Regions from separate parts of the Corallincola holothuriorum genome, predicted to be linked through region 3. Evidence: predicted binding sites of a transcription regulator. Region 3 holds the regulator's gene; each other region holds the start of a gene.
What was found. The regulator sigma-54, encoded in region 3, starts transcription at its own class of promoters, with help from an activator protein. The targets are predictions, from matches to a motif close to GTTGGCACGNNNNTNGNNT.
Positions count from the first base shown of each region.

Region 1: a site for sigma-54 is predicted at 3,824-3,842, ahead of DU002_RS17045 (kinase). Genes of this name have one in related genera too.
Region 2: a site for sigma-54 is predicted at 2,643-2,661, ahead of DU002_RS17695 (flagellar basal body rod protein FlgF). Genes of this name have one in related genera too.

Region 1 covers NZ_QPID01000012.1:81,884-89,354, reverse strand. Annotated here, with positions in the region: gene DU002_RS17060 (sugar phosphorylase) at 1-575, shown strand, start outside; gene DU002_RS17055 (glycosyltransferase family protein) at 656-1,867, opposite strand; gene DU002_RS17050 (HAD-IIB family hydrolase) at 1,860-2,714, opposite strand; gene DU002_RS17045 (kinase) at 2,753-3,721, opposite strand; gene DU002_RS17040 (hypothetical protein) at 3,879-4,202, opposite strand; gene DU002_RS17035 (DUF1653 domain-containing protein) at 4,291-4,512, opposite strand; gene rraA (ribonuclease E activity regulator RraA) at 4,519-5,004, opposite strand; gene DU002_RS17025 (alpha-amylase family glycosyl hydrolase) at 5,140-6,759, opposite strand; gene DU002_RS17020 (phosphatase PAP2 family protein) at 7,000-7,471, shown strand, end outside.
Region 2 covers NZ_QPID01000013.1:65,296-72,766, forward strand. Annotated here, with positions in the region: gene DU002_RS17680 (flagellar basal body P-ring protein FlgI) at 1-317, opposite strand, end outside; gene flgH (flagellar basal body L-ring protein FlgH) at 335-1,006, opposite strand; gene flgG (flagellar basal-body rod protein FlgG) at 1,024-1,812, opposite strand; gene DU002_RS17695 (flagellar basal body rod protein FlgF) at 1,839-2,603, opposite strand; gene flgE (flagellar hook protein FlgE) at 2,754-4,088, opposite strand; gene DU002_RS17705 (flagellar hook assembly protein FlgD) at 4,130-4,822, opposite strand; gene flgC (flagellar basal body rod protein FlgC) at 4,844-5,257, opposite strand; gene flgB (flagellar basal body rod protein FlgB) at 5,260-5,655, opposite strand; gene DU002_RS17720 (CheR family methyltransferase) at 5,811-6,641, opposite strand; gene DU002_RS17725 (chemotaxis protein CheV) at 6,673-7,471, opposite strand, start outside.
Region 3 covers NZ_QPID01000005.1:68,647-76,117, forward strand. Annotated here, with positions in the region: gene rapZ (RNase adapter RapZ) at 1-811, opposite strand, end outside; gene ptsN (PTS IIA-like nitrogen regulatory protein PtsN) at 808-1,257, opposite strand; gene hpf (ribosome hibernation promoting factor) at 1,266-1,553, opposite strand; gene DU002_RS09455 (RNA polymerase factor sigma-54) at 1,585-3,081, opposite strand; gene lptB (LPS export ABC transporter ATP-binding protein) at 3,171-3,896, opposite strand; gene lptA (lipopolysaccharide transport periplasmic protein LptA) at 3,900-4,430, opposite strand; gene lptC (LPS export ABC transporter periplasmic protein LptC) at 4,420-4,980, opposite strand; gene kdsC (3-deoxy-manno-octulosonate-8-phosphatase KdsC) at 4,977-5,534, opposite strand; gene DU002_RS09480 (calcium/sodium antiporter) at 5,576-6,544, opposite strand; gene mlaF (phospholipid ABC transporter ATP-binding protein MlaF) at 6,767-7,471, shown strand, end outside.

The sequences.
Region 1 (7,471 bases), on a different contig from region 3:
TGAACATCTCGTTATTTGAAGCGCTTCAGGGAACGCGGAATGGGCCAGACACTTTTCAGATCTCGCGATTCTTGTGTGCGCAAACCATTATGCTATCGCTGCAAGGGATCCCTGCCCTATATATCCATAGTTTGACTGCAACACCTAACGATTTGGAGCAGGTCGAGCTAACGGGAAGGACACGTTCAATTAACCGCCATAAATGGCAAAGTGATGAGTTAAACGGGCTGTTGTGCGATCCGGCCAGTGACCAGTCGCGGATTTTTTCAGCACTCACTGAGATCATTAAGATCCGGCGCAGTCATCATGCGTTTAGCCCCGACGCTTCTCAGGAAGCATTGGTGTTATCAGATACCTTGTTTGCCATTATCCGCTGTGATCCGCACTCCGGGGAGCAGATCCTTTGTATACATAACCTAACAGCCTACCCCCATGAGGTGCATGGCATTGAAAAAATACCGCAGCAATTCACTGCCGCGGGCTGTGATGAATTGTTAACGGGAAAAACAGTGGCGCTGCATGAATTCGAATTGGCACCGTACCAATGTGCTTGGTTGGTGCCTAGTATGGAATAGCTGAACGATTACGATTGCTTCATAAAAAAACGCCCGCAATATGCGGGCGTTCTATTTAGCACCTTGTGAGTGTTTATCGCTTAGCTGTTGTCTGCTTCTACTGCATCGTAGAGGCGGTCAAGAAAATCAGGAACAGCACTGGTGATCCGGTTCCAGCTGGGGATAAACGGTGTTGCTGATGGATTGGCGAGGAATGCTTCGCCCGCTTCAGTTATGCACTTGGCAAATAGCTCCACCGCTTCCTCTTCTGCATGGCGATCCAAGGTCAAGCCATTGATCTTGGCATCGTTGTAATAGTTTTCGATAAAGTCGAGTGCCGACCTAAAGTAGGTGGCCTTCAGGCTACGAAACGCGCCAGAATTAAACACATGCCCTTGCGTGGCCAGCTTGCGCATCATCGCTTTTGCAATATCTGTTGCCATTTTTGCCAGTCCGGCATCATGGTTGTCGATGGAGAGATCTTGATGCTTGTGATCATACACATCGGCGATATCGACTTGGCACAATCGGTTCGTATTGTAGTTACGATAGACTTCTGAGAGTACACCGATTTCCAGTCCCCAATCGCTTGGGATGCGGAGCTCGCGTAGCACATCCGCCTGCATTGAGAACTCCCCAGCGAGGGCGTAACGGAAGCTATCCAGGTACTCCAGATAGTCGTCGTAACCACAGATTTTTTTCAACGCTTTGATCAGTGGGGTAACCAACAGGCGGCAGACGCGACCATTGAGCTTGCCATCGGACCAGCGTGAGTAGTAGCCCTTACAAAATTCATAGTTGAATGATGGATTGGCCACTGGATAGATCAAACGTGCGAGCATCTCCCGCTGATAGGTGACGATATCGCAATCGTGCAGTGCTACAGCCTTACCGCGACCGGAAGCGAGTACATAGCCAAAGCAATACCAGACGTTACGTCCTTTCCCTGGCTGCTCCGGGGCTAAGCCTTTGTCGACCAGTAGCTGATCTAACGCGCGCAGCCTTGGTCCATCGTTCCATAGGATCCTATGGTGTTGTGGTAGACGGGAAAAGTACTCCTTGGCATGTTCAAACTCCTCTTTTGAGGCGCGGTCGAGACCAATAACCACTTCATTGAGGTAGGTGGCTCCTTTGAGCTCCTCGACAATATTGTCCAATGCCGGCGCTTGAAGCTCCGAATAAAGAGACGGCAATACCAGTGACATAGGGCGTTGACGAGAGAAGCTGGCCAGCTCCTGCTCTAACTCATCCAGTGGCCGCTGTGTGAGATTATGAAGTGTGGTCACCAGACCGTTCTGGTAAAAATCAGCCATGCATGAATTCCTTCTCAGGTAGTGAATTTATAATGTCTAATATCAGTGGGTACATTACTGCGTCCCAGCCTTCAGGGCCTTGCTGGGATGCAAACTTTATCTGCTTGCCCACAGGGCTTAAGCGTTGATTTTTGGCATCGGGGATAACCACGCCAATGTCAGCACGTTCAAGCATGCATAGGTCATTTTGGCTGTCACCCAAGGCGACTGTGATCTGTTTGAACTGTGCATATTTTCTTGCGAAATGGGGTTGCAACCAATCCAGTGCAGTGCTTTTGTCTACGTGCCCCATCACATGCAAGAAGCGCCCACCTTTGAGTACTTTTAAGCCAAGGGGCTTGAGTTGCAGCTTTAACTGCGTCAATGCGGCGTCACTGTCTTGCCATAACATCGGCTCACTGGCCTGTCGGCGTTTCGCCATCTGGGCATCCGCCAGAGGCAGTGAAGTACAATCTGCCACGTCGGCATCAGACATATCGGCAAAGCCGGTAAATTGATAGCCGTGCTGCTTGCGAAGTTGGTGCAGCACCTTAATGATGTTGCTGTAGTTGGGGCCTAGATTTTGGATGAAATAGCGCTGCTCACCAGCGTAAAGCTGGGTCGACAACATGCCGTCAAGCCAGACAAAATAATTTGCTGGTATACAGATGGCGCTGCCATTTTCGATGATAAATGGATGATGATTATCGAGCTGGTGGCGCAGGCTTATCACTTCCGAAAACGTTTTACTGGTATTAAGGAGCAGGGGGAAATTAGCGCTTGCCAGTAGTGCCAGAGAGCGTTGCGCAGCTGCAAAACTGTAATTGTGATGATCTAGCAGTGTGCCGTCTAGATCGCTATAGACGATCAGTTGGGCTTGGGGACTAACGATAAATCACCTCCTCATTAGCAAAGCATTTTGTTTATTTGCACCTTATCGATACCGTGGCTTTCGTTGAGGTGAAAACAGATGTCAGCCAAATCGGGTAAGGTTTTCAGTGCGTGATTAGTCAGTCGCTGATAATGCATCAGAAAACGAGCTAAGCTCTCTTCGTCCATCACGCCAGCCTGTTTTCCGGCTTTCGCCTGAAGCTGTTGTTCTTGCTGACCACGCCATTGTTTAACAGCGTTTAGGTCTGGCACTTTCAGCATTAATAGGGCGTCAATACGGGCGAATAGCGTTTGGTATGGACCAGCTAATTGCTGATTAACATAGCGCCGCCACTGGCCATCAGCATCCTCTTCACGTTCGAGGGCGTTCATTGGGATCGCCAGAGAAGCTTCGCTTTGGGCGGGGGTGCCGACACACCAACCTTCAAAAATAACCAAGTCCACCGGGCCTTCACAGGTCTGCCAAGCTTCCATGGGATCGCAATCATCAACCGCTTTGTTAAAGCTGGGTAGATAGGTCGCTTCGTTCGCCCGTAACGTACGTAAACGGTTGAGCAGTTCGAGACCTGATGCCACATCATGGGTGCCAGGCACGCCGCGGGTTGCCAATAGTGGATGCTGATTGCGAGCTAATACATGACGGCTACGCTTACTGAGGTAGAGGTCATCAACGGAGAAGCCAACGGTACGCAGATCAAAACCCTGCTCCATCACCAGCTTGAGGAAATGGCACAAGGTTGACTTACCGCTACCCTGACCACCGTTGACACCGAAAACATAGCAAAGCTTGCCTTGGAGTAGGCGTTGACGAGATATCCACTCACCTAACGGCAGATAGATTTGCGGGAGTAGCTCTCTGTAGCTATCAGGCAACTGAAGTTGCTCACACAACTCGTTAAATGGCTGTGTGAGCTTATCAAGCAACGCTTGTTTGCGTTCCTCAGTCAGAGGAGTGTCTGGCCACAATGGTGATGCTGGCATCATCTTCCTTACATTGCACCACTAAGGTGCGTCGAGATCGGCTCATGATTCATCACGTTCGATATTGGTGCGATTATCCAACTATCGAATGATTATAGTGATTGATTGCAGTTTGAGTGCCAGCTTGTTACCGGTGTGCTGATTTAGCTCACAAAAAAATCTATACAGCGTTCAGTAGCATGGTGCCGGTTTCAGTCATTCCCATTTGCACAAGATAGCTGATTGCGACGATACCTGCTGCCAAATACCATTTAGCATCAAGCACCAAGGTAAACAGCAACGCTGACGCCCCCAAAATCGCCCCAGCAGAGGACCACTCTGGCAGTGCGATCAGGCTAACTAACTCTGTCATGCTGCAACACACACCTGCGGCGACGATACAAGGAAAAACCGTGCGGCGGCCAGCTTGGAGTAGATTTGCAGTGAGAAATATAGGGATAAAATAGAGGCATCCAATGATGGTTGCTTCCAATACTGCACCCATAACAGCATCTCCTTAAATCATTCTTTAAACGTGCATCCGTGTTAGATGACCGACCACTTTAAGGAAATTAGCGTCAACGCCAAGTTGCTCATTCGACGGGTGTGAAGCGCGCCACTGTTTTATTTTGATGGCTGACTTTTTCTGTGAACATGGCAAGCGGTCTCACCCATAACTGCTGTTCTCCGTAAAGCGGTCGGTAGAGCACCATCCACTCTTCGGTTTCACTGTGACGGGCGAGATCGATTACCTGATACTCGCCACCTTTAAAGTGGCGATACCGTCCGGGGCGGAGTTCTGGAGTGTTGTTCAACGAGGGTTATTCTATGTCGAGAGGCTCGGCAGATAACAGCACGCCTGTGGTGTCGGCGTAAAGGTGATCTTCCGGTAGAAAAGTCACACCGCCAAAATTGACTGCTACGTCAACTTCACCAATGCTCTCGCCGTCTGCGCCAACAGGAATAGACGCCAGCGCCTGTACGCCTAGCTCAAATTCACCGACGGCATCGACATCGCGAATACAGCCATAAACTACCAAGCCTTCCCAGCCATTATCGGTCGCCGTTTCGGCAATCTCTGCATCCACTAGCGCTCGGCGTAATGAGCCGCCGCCATCGATTAACAGCACGCGTCCGCTACCATCTTCCTGCACCGCGTCGCGGATTAAGCCGTTGTCTTCAAAACATTTAATGGTGGTGACCTGACCACCGAAGGAGCTGCGTCCTCCGTAGGATGCAAACATGGGTTCTACCACATCGACGGAATCGAGATAGATATCGCACAGTTCCGAGGTGTTGTATTCCATAACTGTCTCCTTGATTGATAACGGCTTTTTAGCTCGAGGCTTGCTTAACGACAAAGAGTATAAGCGCCTTTCTAGTGCAAAGCGATCTCCGTGTTGCAATGCTCGCTAACTATTTGATTTAACGCAGCTGCTGTTTCACTCGCAGGGCTGCGCTAATGTCGCTGTTTGTGGCGGTAAATTCACCGTCGTCGGTAAAGTCCCGGCAAGGAGGCTGTTGGGATAGCTGTCGATAATCTGCCAGCAGCTATCGGTCAGTGTCAGTTCAACGGGCTGCGAGCTGTAGTTCAGTAATACTAGACGTACGTCATCATCAAGTGTTCGGGTAAACGCAAAGATCCGTTTATCGGTGACTTCAACCGCTTGGTAGTCGCCGCTCTGCAAGGCTGGCTGCAGATTACGTAACTGGATCCAGTGACGGTAGTGCTTGAGTAATGAGCTCGGTTGTTCAAGCGCGGCAGCAACGTTATGCGTCGCGACATTATTAGCGACGGCTCGAAATGGTGTGCCGGTGGTGAAGCCTGCACTGTTGGCGTCATCAGTCCAACTCATCGGGGTTCGTAATCTGTGGTCGGGATCCGGATCGGTGATGTCGAGGCTATGACCTATCCCTATCTCTTCACCGTAGTAGATAAAAGGTGTGCCAGGCAGGGTCAGCAGCGTTGCTGCAGCCATGCGATAGCTACCCTCGTCGCCCTTTAGTTGCTCCATGATTCGGCCGCCAGCGAATGAATCGTGGTTGGCTAACAGCGTGGCCAGTTGCGCCATCGGTGCATTCTCTAGTCGATCCTTCATGCGTTGCTTGGTTTTGCCAAATTTAGCACTGGCAAGAATGGCGCCTTGTAGACCGAAATAGAACGCACTACCACAAGATTCTGCGGTGGGCATGGGGCCATCCGGATTTTCGCAAACCATATAGCGATTGGGATATTCCATCACGATCGGACGGATGCTATCGGCGAGGAAGCGGTGATTGTCTGGCTGATTGAGCATGGCGCTGCTGCCGTTTTCGAACAGCGTGCCGACGGCGTCGAAGCGGAACCCATCGACCCCTAAATTAAGCCAGTAACGTAAGTTGTTTTGGTGGAAGCTGACTACCTCGGGATGACGCAGATTAAAATCGGGCATTTGATCCCAAAAAATACCGTAATAGAAACCGTCAGTTCCGGCATGCCAGGTTTCGTTGCCCCCCCAGTTCGGCCAGTGTTGAAAATCGTCACGCCAAATATACCAATCACGTTTACCCGCTAGATGTTTATCTGAATCGAGGAATAGTGGATTCTGTGCAGCGCTATGATTAATTAGGTAATCAATGATCACCCCGATGCCTCGGCGGTGGGCCTCGTTTAGGAAGTGCTTGAAGTCGTCCAAACTGCCGTAATCGGGTTCAACTTTGCGATAGTCTGTTACTGCATAGCCATGATCGCGATCCTGACTTTGCATCATTGGCATCAACCAGATCCCTTTTATTCCGAGATCTTGCAGGTAATCGAGGCGTGAGGTCAGGCCATTAAAGTCGCCAATACCATCACCATCATTGTCCTGATAGCCCCGAATGTAGATCTCCATAAACACCGCGTGTTTCTGCCAATCGGCAGGCAGTCCGCTATCGTTTAACTCAACGGCTATCGGGCTCAGATCAAGGGCATCACTTAAGCCTGGGGTGTCTGGATCTGCCGGTGCCTGCTGGCAAGCGGTTAGGCTGAGCGCCAATAACGCTGAGCATCCAAATGAGGAGAGTGAAGTGATGTTTTTCATGCTGCAGCGATCCTGTCGTGAATTGAGTTGAGCATGCGCTTTACCGTTGTTGGCGGCAACGAAGTTACCGCCTGAGTATGAATCAACGCACAAAATAAGTTTCAGAAAAACGACTCGATGCCGGAGCCATCGATTAGTGCCAGCCCTCGTCAATTGGTTGAAATATAGCCTTCTTGTTTCTGTCATGTTGTTGTCATTGATTCACCTTAGCTTGGCACCTAACTTAGTTGGAGGTGCCTCATGAACATATTGAGTCTGAAGCAACTTGATGAGCAGTTATTTCTTCGCCTTTCTGGCGCTAATCGTTGGCCTGGTCTGGTCACTGCCTGTCGTTACTTATCGAGAACCGGTGATGGTTATTGGTATCCGCTTGTCGGGCTGATGGCTTGGTGCTTATTCCCTGAGCGCGGTACCGCCTTTCTGATCGCCACCTTGACCGCTTTTCTTATTGAGCGACCGATCTATTGGCTGTTGAAAAATGGCTTTAAACGTAATCGTCCTGCCCAAGCCAATCTCGGTATCGCTGCCGTGGTAACCCCTTCCGATAAGTTTAGTTTGCCCTCTGGCCATACGGCCGCGGCGTTTGTGATGGCGACCATGTTGAGTACATTTTTCGCAGAGATTCAGTGGCTGGCCTATGGCTGGGCGTGCTTGGTGGGTTACTCCCGCGTGATGCTAAGAGTGCACTTCCCGGCGGATGTCGTCTGTGGCG
Region 2 (7,471 bases), on a different contig from region 3:
CTCACTGTAATATCAATGGTTTGCCCCGGCTTGGTAAAAGCAGGAAGGTCTGCATGGATAGCGACAGCGGCGACATTTTTAATCTTTGGGCGCGTGCCGGGAGGCAGGTTAATGCCAAAATTGGATAACAAAGTCGAAAAGCTCTGTTCAGTGTATCGCGCTTGTTCGCCGGTGCCTGTCAAACCAACCACTAGGCCGTAACCAACCAGTTGGTTGTTCCTAACCCCTTGGATCGTCGTGACATCTTTAATCCGTTCGGCGCTCGTCACACCACAAACAAGAAATGAAACAGTCAATAAAATCAGTCGCGTCCACATAGCTATTACCTGCTGCCTTAGAAAGGCCAAATTGGACTATTGAAGAAGCCAGTCAACCAACCAGGAGTTTGCGTGTCATGGGTAGAGCCGGTACCGCTGTATTGAATGCGTGCATTAGCCACACGGGTAGAGTCAACGTTATTATCGCCGGTCACGTCTTCAGGCCGGATAATCCCGGTTAAACGGATATATTCATCACCTTGGTTAATGGTGATCCATTTTTCACCACGTACCACCAGATGGCCGTTAGACAACACTTGTACAACACTGACCGAAATAGCACCAAACAGTGAGTTGTTTTGGCGAACCTTTGACTCCCCTTCAAACTCGTTATCACCTTCAATGCTGGCGTTAAGCTCGTTACCATTGATGGTGAACGGGCTTCCCATCAATACCGGCGTTTGCAAGCCCACCGACGAGGACTTATCCAACTCGTTCTTGGCACCTTTATTCGCCGTGGTGTTCTCAACTAAATTCACCGTGATCACATCGCCAACACGGCGTGCCTTAATATCGGAATAAAGGTTCTGTGCCGTCACATCCTGAAACATTGACCCGGTGAGCACCATGTTGCCCTCTTCCGGCATCTCGGGGATCAGCGGCGCGTAATAGGGGTCATCAGGTTGCACCTGATATACGCTGGAACAAGCAGACAGTAACAGCGCCGATAATGGAATTAGTTTTTTCATCGCTCTACACCAGGTTACTAAAGTTGTTGATTGATGTATGACATCATCTGATCAACGGCCGAGATCACTTTTGCATTCATCTCGTAGACCCGCTGACTTTCGATCAAATTAACTAGCTCTTCGGTGACATTCACGTTGGAAGTTTCCAGTACCCCTTGGCGAATAGAACCTAGGCCGTCCAAGCTCGGTGTACCTTCGGTGGCTGCGCCACTGGAGCCGGTTTCCAAATAGAGATTTTCACCGATAGGCTCTAAGCCACTGGGATTGACAAAATCAACGATGGTAACGTTGCCTACAACGACGTTATCGGTGTTGCCAGGTTGTCTGACAGACACTTCACCATCAACAGAAACTGTCATCGACTGCGCATCGGGTGGCAGGTTGATCGCTGGTTGTAGCTCGTAACCTGCGCCGTTAGTCACCATCTGCCCATCTTCGTTGAGGGTAAACTGACCATTACGGGTATAAGCAATATTGCCGTCAGGCAATAGGATCTGAAAGAAGCCTCGCCCTTGAATCGTCCAGTCCATCGAATTATCAGTGCTGAGCAAGTTACCTTGCGTAAAGGTCTTTTGTGTCGCCGTCACTTTGGCGCCGGCACCTAGCATCAAGCCGGTAGGCAACTCAGTATTCGCGGATGACAAACCACCCGGTTGATTAATCGTCTGGTACAAGAGATCTTCGAACACGGCGCGACTCTTCTTGAACCCCACCGTACTGGCATTTGCCAGGTTGTTCGATATCACTGAAATATCGGTCTGCTGGGCATCAAGACCGGTTTTACTGATCCAAAGTGCTGGATTCATGATGCTAACTCCTTACTGTTCAGTGATTAGCCGAGGCGCAACAGTTGATCAGAAGATTTATCGATATCTTCTGCTGTCCGCATCATTTTGATTTGCATTTCGAACTGACGCTGCAAGCTAAGCATGCTGGTCATTTCACTTACTGCGCTCACATTACTGCCTTCTAATACGCCACTCATCAATGTGATGTCAGCATTGGCCGGCGCTAATGTATCGCCAAGCGCAGCAGCATCCCCTTTCAGGCGAAAGAGGCCATCAAGCCCTTTGTCCAACGCCTGCTTATCAGGCTGGACTAACTTAATGCGCCCGACCGCTGCAACCGCAGTAGGCGGCGCACCAGTGGGTAAAACAGAAATAGTACCGTCACCGCCGATCTCTATTTTGGCGTACGGCTGAGGCACCACTATCGGTGCGCCATCATCCCCTAGGATCGCCCTGCCAGAACCGTTGGTTAACAACCCCTCCGGCGAAACAACAAGATCGCCAGCACGGGTATAGGCTTCTTGACCCTGACCATCAGCCACGGCTAACCAGCCGTCACCTTTTACCGCCACATCTAAAGAACGGCCTGTGGTCACCAAAGCACCGCCACGCAAACTTGACGCAGGATTTTCCGTCATCGCAAACACACGCGTAGGTAAACCTTCACCAAACGCCTGCATGGCACGGGACTGTTCTAGGTCGGCCTTAAAACCTGTGGTATTTGCATTCGCCAAATTGTTGGCATGCACGCCAATACTGTGAAAGTTCTGCTTGGCGCCACTCATAGCCAGATACATAAAACGATCCATGGGGACCTCGGTGTCAAAAAAACATGTCTAACAACGATATTGCAATGACTATGCCAAATGGGTAACCAACTGATAACAAAAGGAAGGGAATGAAAAAGTGGCAAAAAAATGCCGCCTCGGAGCGGGCGGCATTGACGAACTATCGTTGCGTTATCGGATCTGCAGGATAGTCTGGGTGATCGTGTTGTTCACTTCCAGAGAACGAGAGTTAGCCTGGAAGTTACGTTGACCTGTGATCAGATCAACAAGCTCAGTGGTCAGGTTTACATTTGATTGTTCCAATGTACCCGACAGTATTCGCCCGTATGACCCCTGATCGGCTTCACCTGCAATCGGATCACCAGACGATTGATTAGCCGTCCACGCCGTGTTTCCGACAGGCGCCAAACCTTGTTCATTCGCCACTTTCACCAACGCCACTTTACCTAATGGCTGTGTTGTACCGTTACTGTAAGTAGCGTTGACTAACCCGCTGCTACCAATATCAACAGAGGTCAAACGCCCCACTGTCACGCCGTCTTGCGCCAGTTGTTGAACTTCGAAAGCGGAAGCAAACTGAGTCGGGTTGTTGAAATTGAAGGTAACCGTCTGGTTCACATCGGCACCGCCCATATCCAAGCCCGCACCACCCGGAGGAGCAACCCCCAAGGGTTCAGTAACCACAGGGTTACCACCGTTAACCGAAGCCACGGTGCCATCGGCATTAAAGTTCATATACATACCGGTTTGACCATTAGCACCGGTAGGCTGAGTTTGCGGCGGTGGCGGTGCAACAATATCGACAGGCTGCGAGCCGTTGGGATCTGTCATCGTGGTAAACATCGCCCACTGATTCGCTACGTTAGTATCCTTTACGTAATAGGTGGTTGCTACGTAGCTCTGCCCAAGGGAATCGTAGATAGTCAGTGATGTGGCAGCGTTATATGTGGTGTTGTCCGTCGGGTCAAAGTTTGCCGGATCTAAAGCCGTTTCACCCGCGGGCAAGTTCAAGCCAATATCGACATTAGCTGTTGGTTGCGGCTGCCCTGCTGAGGATGGGATCTGCAGCGGAATAGTCGAAGCTAACGCCACCGAAGAAACGGTACCGTCCGGGTTTACCGGAAACACGCGTAAAAATTGCCCTGCAGAGTTAACCATAAAGCTATTCTCATCCAGCTTAAATGCGCCAGCACGAGTCAAGTTAACGTCAAGATCTTCCGCGTTGGCTGAGGTAGCAAAGAAACCACTGCCATCGATCGCCAAATCCAGGGAGTTATTCGAGAACAGGAATGAGCCCTGGCTAAACTGCTGCGCCACATCTGCAGTAGTGACACCCTGGCCAACCGTTGTTTTCGAGTTACTAAACACACTAGAACTATAAACGTCGGCGAATTCAGCTCGCGACTCTTTAAAGCCGAAGGTGTTTACGTTTGAGATATTGTTGGCGGTAACATCAATATCTTTCTGAGCGGCGTTAATCCCACTCAACGCAATATTAAAAGACATAACTTCATACTCCCATTTATCTGGTGTTCGCTTGGCCTGTTTTAGCCTTTAGCAACTTCAAGAACGTCACTTAAGCGGAATCCACCCTGTATACCTTGCAGATTTAATGCCACACCGTTGGCGCCACTAATACTGACGCTATCAACCTTGGCGTAAGTAGAGATTGGCAGTTCGACGCTGCTATCTCCCTGAAGAGCGTATGCCTTCACTACATAATTACCCTGCGGCAACTGATTGCCGCTTGCATCTGTACCGTCCCATTCAAAGCGGGCATTTCCAGCCTCCTTTGCCCCCATCGTAATGGAATGCACCACCTGCCCTGTGGTGTCTTCGATGCGAACGGTGACGTTATTTGTTGGCGCAGATAAACTCACGACACCATCAATGCCTGTGGTATCCGTCTTATGGCTATAGCCTGTCGGTACCAATACCTTTTGGCCCACCAAAGATGAAGCTTGTAGTGCTTGGCTCGAACTCATAATGGAGTTCAAACCTGTCATCTGTTCATTTAGTTGACCGATGCCTTCCGCCGTTGTAAACGAGCTCATCTGCGCCACCATCTCAGCGTTCTCAACCGGTTTAAACGGATCTTGATACGCCAGCTGCTGGGTCAAAAGCTGAAAGAAATCTTCCTGCGACAACATGGTGTCTTTCGGTTGATCACTGATTTCCGTTTGCGGCTCTTGCCAACTCAACTGATCGATATAATTGCTGCTTCCGCTTATCTCACTCACAATTAGCTCTCCTTACCCGACTTACTTGCCGAGCTGAAGCGTACGATTAAGCATCTGCTTTGCCGCATCAGCGATCTGAACATTGGTTTGATAACTTCGAGAAGCCGACATCATGTCCGCCATCTCTTCAACGGTATTAACGTTAGGCTTAAAGATATACCCCTGTTCATCCGCCATCGGGTGCTCAGGATCATATTGTCGAATCAGTGGCTTATCACTTTCGACGATCCCTTTCACCTCAACCGGAACAGCACTCTGGTCGCGCATGGCGCTGTCAAACTGCGCTGCAAATACCGGATGTCGCGCACGGTAAGTGGTATCAATACTGCTCGACACACTGTCAGCGTTAGCGAGGTTACTCGCGGTGGTGTTCAGACGGATAGACTGAGCACTCATTCCTGAACCTGCGACATCTAGAACGTTAAACAGACTCATGCCTATTCTCCTTTAATTGCTGAAGTAAGACCGCGGAACTTACTGCCTAAGAAGGTCAGCGAGGCTTGATGCTCCAAGGCATTTTGCAGGTAGTTATTCCGCTCTACCTGCATATCAACCGTATTTCCGTCGCCCGTATCAGGTTGATTGGGCACGCGATACTTAAGCTCGCCGGTCGGCGGCAAATTGACATTAAAATGCCGCTCATTAGTACTTGCCATGGCAAAGCCCTGCCGCGTCTGCGCATTAGCTAATGCCTGCTTAAAATCGATATCCTGCGCTTTGTATTGAGGGGTATCAGCATTGGCGATATTACTAGCCAAGACTTCAGCCCGCTGGGTACGGATACCGACAGTGTGCTGATGAATTCCCAATGCGCGATCAAAACTAATAGCCATAACGATTCCTCCACTGAAATTGTAAAAGCAATAGTCATGCCAAAGAATTTTTGGCGCTTACACGAAAGGCAAAAGAAGCAATACAAATAGGACAGACAAAAAATGCGCCAACCATGGCGCATTTTTAAGATAAGCAGATTGAGGGAGTAACCAGGCTACTTCTTCACTTTATACACGATCCCCGGATTACAACGGATCATCTCAAAATCATCACTGAGCCCAGTGATCGACTCTGACGCGCCAAGAAACAGGTGTCCTCCCGGGTTCAATGCGCCAGCAAACTGCTTCAATATCTTAGATTTCACTTCAGGAGAGAAGTAAATCAGTACGTTACGACAAAAAATCAGATCAAAACGCCCTAACAAGGCGTAACTATCCAATAAATTACAGTGACGGAAACTGACCAAGCCTCGCACTTTCGCATTCAAGCGCATTTTGTCGCCTGATGCTTCAAAGAACATACGCTTTCTTTCTGGAGACAAACCGCGAGCCAACGCCAAAGAGTCATATTCGGCGAGCTTACACTGCTCCAACATGCTATTGGATATGTCTGTCCCAAGTATCTTTCCACCACCCGGTAATGCCCCCGGCTTATTTTGCTGGTATTCCAACAAACTCATAGCAATAGAGTATGGCTCCTGACCCGAAGAACTTGCCGCCGACCAAATTTTGACGGGGCCACGATGACGAGCATATTCAGGCAGAATACGATTCTTCAACAGTTCAAAAGGATAGGTATCTCTAAACCACAAGGTTTCGTTGGTTGTCATCGCGTCAATCACTGATGCGCGCAGCTCTCGCTCTCTAGGCTGCATCGAGCGACGGATCAACTCAGACATCGATGCCAAACCGAACTTATTCATCAAAGGTGACAAGCGGCTTTTTACCAAATACTGCTTGTTTTCGCCCAGTACGATACCGCACTGTTGCTCTAAAAAGTTCCGAAATTCATTATATTCGGATTCAGCTATTGTTTTATGTGGCACGTCTACACCGTCTACTCGAAAGCTATCATGATTATTTATTACTCTTCTCTATCGCTTGAGTAACCGCACCAGCCAGTTCATCCGGATTGAACTTTGGAATAAAGTCATCTGCACCGACCTTCTTCACCATGGCTTCATTAAATACCCCACTCAAAGAGGTATGAAGGATGACATATAACCCCTGCAACTTGGGATTATTTCTAATTTCAGCGGTTAAGGTATACCCATCCATTTCGGGCATCTCAACATCTGAAATCAACAAAGCATATTTTTCTCTAATATCGTCAACGGATTCAGCCTCTTCTTTCAAAAGATCTAAGGCTTCTTTGCCGTCTTTTACCAGCTTGGTGGTCAACCCCAACGAGCTGAGGGCTCTATTGATCTGATTTCTCGCAACACTGGAGTCATCAGCAATCAAAACGGCACGGCCAGCAATTGTATCGGCTAACGTGCGATCAATCAGATCACCGCTGACCTCGGTATCTGTCGGCGCTATTTCATCGAGAATTTTCTCAACGTCAAGTATCTCAACCAGTTCGTTCTCTATTTCCGTCACAGCTGTGAGATAACTATAACGTCCGGCCCCTTTCGGCGGAGGTAAGATCGCTTCCCAGTTGATATTGACGATCCGTTCTACTGACTCGACCAAGAAGCCCTGAATCGAGCGATTATACTCAGCAATGATAATAAAGCACTTCGACAGATCCTGAATTGGGCGTCCGCCAATCGCTTGGCCTAAATCGATCACGGAGATGGTTTTACCGCGAATGTGAGCAAGGCCTCGAACAAAGGGGTGTAAACGGGGAATGCTAGTCAATGGCGGGCACTGC
Region 3 (7,471 bases):
CCAATGTTTCGGCAATGAACACAGAACGGTGTTGTCCACCGGTGCAACCGATAGCGACGGTTACATAGCTTCGATTGTTCAGTTCCAGATGTGGCAACCAGGTATTGAGTAAGTTGTTTATCTGCCAGATGAATTTGGCCACGATAGGTTGGCGGCTAAAAAACTGCTCAACAGGGGCATCTAATCCGGTCATGGGGCGTAGTTCTGGTTCCCAATGGGGGTTGGGCAAGAATCGTGCATCAAACACATAATCAGCGTCTTGCGGAATACCGTATTTAAAGCCAAAGGACTCAAATACTAAAACCAGATGGCGATCAGCATTGCCTAGTAACCGTTCTCGCACCAGATCGCTGAGCTGATGTATCGACAACTGAGAGCTGTCTATCTGAAGATCGGCACGGGAGATAAGCGGTTCAAGTAAGCGCTGCTCTGCTTCAATCGCTTGCTCCAGAGATACACCATGTTTGGAGAGTGGGTGGAGCCGTCGAGTTTCGCTAAAGCGCTGGATCAATGCACTTTGCTGCGCATCCATAAACAGAACCGTACAGCGGCATTGCTGACATAAAAGGTCGAGAATTGTTTCCAGCGTATGAGGGTCTTCGGGCAGGTTTCTGACGTCAATGCTGACGGCGATATCGCTATAGTGCCCACTTACTTGAGCAACCAGTGTCGGTAGCATGGCTACCGGCAGGTTGTCGACACAGTAGTGACCTAAATCCTCCAATACGCGAAGCGCAACACTTTTGCCTGAGCCTGAGCGGCCACTGACAATCGTTAGTTTGGGTTTTGCGGCCACGTCAGTGCTGGTCATGAATCGGTGATAATTTCGTATAATTGTTGATCGTTAGCGGCACAACGGAGCTGTTTGAGGACTTGTTTATCTGACAATTTGGCGGCGATAGCCGACAAGGTCTTCAGATGTTCCTGACAACTCTGTTCTGGAACCAAGAGGGCGAAAATCAGATCCACCGGTTTGTTATCAATTGCATCAAAGGCGATAGGCTCATCGCACTGCAATAACACGGCGACTGCTTTATTGGCGTTAGTGATCCTACCGTGGGGAATGGCAATGCCGTTACCTATACCGGTACTGCCTTTCTTTTCACGTTCTAGAATACTTTCGAAAATGGCTTTGTGGCCATGTTCTGGCAAGTGTTTGGCTGCCAATTCACTGGCCATTTCTAATATTCGTTTCTTACTTGAACCATGGACTGCACTTCGGGTGCAGTCCAGGCTAAGTATGGATGATATATCCATAGACATCTCTAGTGAGCATTTAGCTTTTCTTTGTGTTTTATTACTTGCCGATCGAGTTTATCGATCAACGAGTCAATAGCTGCATACATATCACGATGCTCTGCATTCGCAAAGATCTCTCCACCATTTAGGTGCAGTGTGGCTTCGGCTTTTTGGGTTAATTTCTCAACATTGAGGATCACGTGGACATTGTTGATGTGGTCAAAGTGGCGCTCTAATTTACTAAATTTTCCGTCGACATACTCTCGCAGAGAGTCTGTTACTTCTACATGATGGCCGGTAAGATTGATTTGCATAGACCTCATCCTTATTTAGTTTTATTGCCTGCTATAGCAGGCTTTTTCGCTGATTTGACGGTGGAATAGACAAGGATTCCCGATACTTCGCAATGGTTCTCCGCGCTATCTGAATTCCCTGATCTGCCAGTAGGTCAGCAATCTTGCTATCTGACAAAGGCTTATTAGGGATTTCTGCCGCCACAAGTTTCTTGATTAACGCTCTAATTGCCGTTGAAGAACATTCTCCGCCACTTTCAGTACTGACATGACTGGAGAAGAAATACTTGAGTTCGAAAATACCCCGCGGGGTATGCATATATTTTTGTGTGGTTACCCGAGAGATGGTGGACTCGTGCATATCAACCGCTAAGGCAATATCATTGAGTACCATTGGCTTCATCGCTTCATCGCCGTACTCAAAGAAGTCGCGTTGGAACTGTACGATACAGTTGGCGACCTTGAGTAGGGTGTCGTTACGACTTTCCAGACTTTTGATGAACCACTTCGCTTCCTGCAGATGAGAGCGTATATATTGACTGTCAGTAGTGTTCTTTACCGTCCGGCTCATCGCTGCGTATTGCTGATTTACTTTCAGCTTGGGTACCGAGTCAGGGTTTAGCTCAACCACCCAACGTCCAGCTTTTTTCATTACCGACACATCGGGGATTACATATTGCTCATCACCGCTGATCACTGCGCTGCCGGGGCGCGGATTCAACGACTGGATCACCCGCAGAACTTCACGTAGCTGGTCTTCTTTCAGTTTGGTCTTGCGCATCAATTGGCGATAATCCCGGCTGGCTAGCAGGTCAATATACTGACCAATAACCTGGCGGCACTCTTTTAGCCAAGGTGTCTCTTTGGCAAACTGATTGAGTTGTACCAGCAGGCACTCCTGCAATGTGCGGGCACCTACGCCAATAGGGTCGAACAGTTGTACTCGCTTAATGACCGCTTCTATTTCATCAAGTTCGATATCTTCCTGCCCTAAAGAAGCAAGAATATCGTCGGCGGTGACCGTCAGGTAACCCGATTCATCAATCCCATCGATTATCGATGTCGCAATGGCTCTGTCGACATCTGTGAACGGGGTTAATTGCATCTGCCATTCCAGATGATCTTGCAACGACTCTGTGGTTTCGCCTTGATAGGTAAAGTCGGCGTCATCACTGAACGAGGAACCTGAAACGGGCGCTGCTGAAAGGTGGTCATCCCAGGTTGTATCGGTAGGCAGTTCTTCATTGATTTGTTGTTGGTTGAGCGCCTCAGATGTTTCCATGGCTGCATCTTCGCGCTCTTCCGACTGATTATTTTCAGCATTAGCCGTGGTTTGTTCCAGCTTGTCAGTCGCGGTATGGCTTTCACCATTAACTTGCTCACTGGTTTCTTCCGCTTCGTTTTGCTCGAGTAGCGGATTATTATCCAGCGCTTCTTGGATCTCTTGCTGAAGGTCGAGCGTCGACAATTGCAATAGCCGGATTGCTTGCTGCAATTGCGGCGTCATGGTGAGTTGCTGACCTAAACGTAACTGTAATGACGGTTTCATCTACTTCCGTGACATTTAAAATAATGCTGTTGCTGTCATCGTTAATCGGCACTCAAAAGAGCCCGATGTATCAACGCTGGTTACTTACACTATAGCCGGAATTGTTCCCCGAGATATACGTCTCGTACCTTTTGGTCGGCTAACACTTGTTCCGGTTTTCCTTCGGCGATTAACTCTCCGTGGCTAACGATATAAGCATATTCGCACACATCGAGTGTTTCTCGCACGTTATGATCAGTGATCAATACACCGAGACCACGGTCTCTTAGGTGTTGAATAATCTTTTTTATATCTGTGACTGAGATAGGGTCTACGCCAGCGAAAGGCTCATCCAGCAGCACGAACCTAGGTTCCACAGCCAGCGCTCTGGCTATCTCTACTCGACGGCGTTCACCACCTGACAGTGACATACCTAAGCTATCTCTTATGTGAGTGATGCTAAACTCTTCTAGCAGATGTTCCAAGGTTTCCGTGCGCTGTAACCGGCTTAACTCTGGACGGGTTTGCAGTACTGCCATGATGTTGTCAGCGACACTGAGTTTACGAAAGATGGAGGACTCCTGTGGCAGGTAACCGATCCCCTTGCGCGCTCTGATATGCATGGGTGAAAGGGTCACATCTTCATCGTCAATCGTGATGCGCCCTTTATCGTTGGGTACCAGTCCAACCACCATATAGAAGGTGGTTGTTTTACCGGCCCCATTCGGTCCCAATAAGCCAACTATTTGGCCATCATTCAGCGCTAAAGAGACATTCTTAACTACCTGTCTATCTTTGTAGCTCTTGGCTAATTGACTGGCTTTCAATGTCGCCATGGTTTATTCCTTACTTTCGCCGAGCTGTTGTTGCAGCTGTTCGGGGAGAAAAATGGTTGTCACGCGATCATCTTTATCTGTGCCACTTTCTGCGACCATTTTTTGTTTGGCGATATCGTAATGAATAGTTTCGCCTTTCACGACGCTGTCTTGCTGCGTCAGTACCGCTGCACCAGTTAATTGGATAGTGTTATCTGCTAATCGGTAACGGATCTCTGCAGCTTCGGCATGCATTTTTTGACCACTTTCCAAGACCTGACTGAACTTCGCTGGTTTACCGACTGCGATGAGCACCTCTTTTCCTGCGCCCGCGGATTGCTCAACCTGCAAAGTGTCGGCAAAGATCTGTAATGTGCCTTGATTTACCGTGACGTCGTCAAAGAAGGAAATAATGCCTTTTTGAATATCGATACTTTGGCGTTTTGCATCCACGCGGACTTCTTTATTAAAGTCACTTTCAACGGCGCTTAGGGAAGCCGATGTGGTCAGCAATAAGCCGACTAAGCTGAAGGTGAATCTATTTTTAAGGTTCATAGGTCGCTTTTACATCATTTAGCACTTCGATGTGCTCTTGTTCGACGTTGCCCTTTAATCCAACTCCATCGAGTCGGTAGCCAGGCCCTTTTACTGTGACTGGTTGATCACTGCTGACATCATTGGTTGTCAGGTCTATGTCAACATAATCTGTCAGTAAGGTATTGGTTTGATTCTGTGCTGTTAGCATGGTGATCACAACATCTTCTGATAAACGCAGTAGGTTGTTTTGCTCTAATTCACCATGGCTTGCGTTTAAGGTCCAACCAGAACGCTTACCGCTTGGGTAGACGACTAACTTGGGCGCATCAAATTGCGTGAGAGTCATCGAACCATTGTAATACTTCATGTTGCTGGCCCAGATTTGATTCTCTAGCTGACCCTCTTGGTTGTAAATCCTGCTGCGCAGTGTTTTGGCCGTATAGTCAGGCCGCTGTTGTCCCTGATTCTCCGCATTAATATCGATCTCGGACTTTAGCAAACTCTGATAGTAGTAGAGCCCTATGGCAGCCCCAAACAGTATGACGGTAAAAAGAATAACCCGGTTCATATGCTCAAACCTTGGCTTGTCTCTAATTTGTCTTGTGCTTGCAAAATTAGATCGCACACCTCTCTCACTGCTCCTCGTCCACCGGGGATCACGGTTTTATAGTGGCTAAAGCGATGGAGCATGGGGTGAGCATCTTGCACGCTGATGGCGAGTCCGACCTGTTGCATCACCGGGGCATCAACCAGATCATCGCCAATATAAGCGCACTGCTCTGGCGTTAAGTTGGTCGTGGTAAGAAGGCTGGAGAATGCTTGCACTTTGTTATCTTGGCCTTGGAAAATATGAGCAACACCCAAAGCGGTCATGCGCTGTTCAACGATATTCGATTGTCTACCTGTGATGACGGCAACCGCGACGTCTGAGGATTGCAGTGCTTTAATGCCATACCCATCTCGAGTGTGGAAAGCTTTCAGTTCTTCGCCATCGTTGCCAAGATAAATTCGGCCATCGGAGAACACGCCGTCAACATCGCAAATCAGTAGTCGAATTCGCGCTGCTTTTGCCAAGATGTCGGCTTTAACATGGCCATAAAGTGTCTGAACGGTTTCTGTCATCACTTCTCTCAACATGCTTCTTTGGTGCGCTATAGCCAAGCTTAGCGTAAGTTACTGAATAAAAGGATCTGGTAACCGATAAAGCAGGCAGCTAATAGGCCGCCTTCCCATTTGGCCAATATCCGTTTACCACGCCAGCCATAACAAAAAATGAACAGCAACACCGTTAACCCAATCATTATCGGTATATCGCGATACAAGGCTTGCTCGTCTATTTTACCTGGTGCCAATAGCGCTGGCATGGCAAGTACAGCAAACAAATTGAAGATATTTGAACCGATAATATTACCCAGTGCCAAATCGCCTTCATTTCGCAGGGCGCCGGCCACACTGGCGGCTAACTCCGGCAAGCTGGTGCCAATGGCGATGATCGTTAAGCCAATGACTAGATCACTGACACCAAAATAGTGGGCCAGTTCAACCGCGTTTGTGACGAGTAGCTCACTGCTGCCTAATAACAGTAGAAGTCCAATGGCCAGCCACAAGATGGCTTTGGCTGTGGGAAGATCGCTTGGGATCTCTGCTTCAGCCTCCGTAATCAGGGGATCTCCAGCCTTGGCTTCCTGCATCGATATACGCATCATCAAACCAGTAAATGCAATCAGACCGGCAACTAACAAACAACCATCAATGATGCTGAGGTTGAGATCGAGAAACATCGCACTGACACCAAACGTGATTAGCAGCAAGAGCGGGAACTCACGTTTGAGAGTGGCAGAGGATACTTTCAACGGGCGTACTAAGGCGGTAATTCCCAATACCATGGCTATATTAGTAATGTTGGAACCTAATGCGTTACCCACCGCCGTGTCGGGGTTGCCATTCAGGGAGGCCGATGCCGCCACGAGCATTTCTGGCGCAGAAGAGCCGAAAGCGACAACAGTTAAGCCAATGACAAGGGGGGATATTCCAAGGTTTCGAGCCAGCCCGGCTGCGCCATAGACAAATTTGTCTGCGCTCCAAACCAGCACTATGAGGGAAACTATGACAATGAGAGCCGGAATTAGCATAAGGTTTTAATCTTTGACCGTTGATAAAAGATGCAAGGAAAGCGCCATTTTGGTGGCAGAGAGTGACATTTTTTTAATGATATGTCGAACATAGCAATAATCAGAAACAGTTTTTTGAATAGTTTTCGATTTGGTCGCGAGACGTAAAAAGGATACAATCAGCGGCCCGCTAAAGGGACAATGCGGCCAACTGGCCCCGAGAGTCGGTAGAGGTTATGGAGCATGGCAACTGAAAACGTTGTTGATATACGCAATCTTACATTTCGTCGTGGCCAGAGATTTATCTATAAAGATCTGAATTTGACCATTCCCCGTGGCAAAGTGGTTGCCATTATGGGGCCTAGTGGTATCGGCAAAACGACCCTCTTGCGTCTGATTGGTGGCCAACTAACACCGACTAAAGGCGAGGTGTTGTTCGACGGTGACGACATTCCAAGCATGAGCCGACACCAGCTTTATGAGGCTCGGAAGCGGATGAGCATGCTTTTTCAAAGCGGCGCTTTGTTTACCGAGCAGGACGTTTTTGACAATGTGGCGTTTCCTATTCGCGAACACACTGCCCTACCAGAAGAGTTGATTCGTTCTATCGTATTAATGAAGCTTGAAGCTGTGGGGTTAAGAGGGGCTAGGGATTTGATGCCGAGTGAGCTCTCTGGTGGCATGGCGCGCCGAGCCGCACTCGCTCGGGCAATTGCATTAGATCCTGACCTGATCATGTACGATGAACCGTTTGCTGGCCAGGATCCAATTTCTCTGGGAATATTGGTTAAGTTAATCCGGTCACTTAATAGTGCATTAAATATGACGTCCATTGTGGTAACCCATGATGTGCCGGAAGTGATGAGTATCGCCGACTACGTTTATATTATTGCTGACCAAAAGGTGATTGGTCAGGGCACACCAGAACGGATTCGACAATCAGAGTCG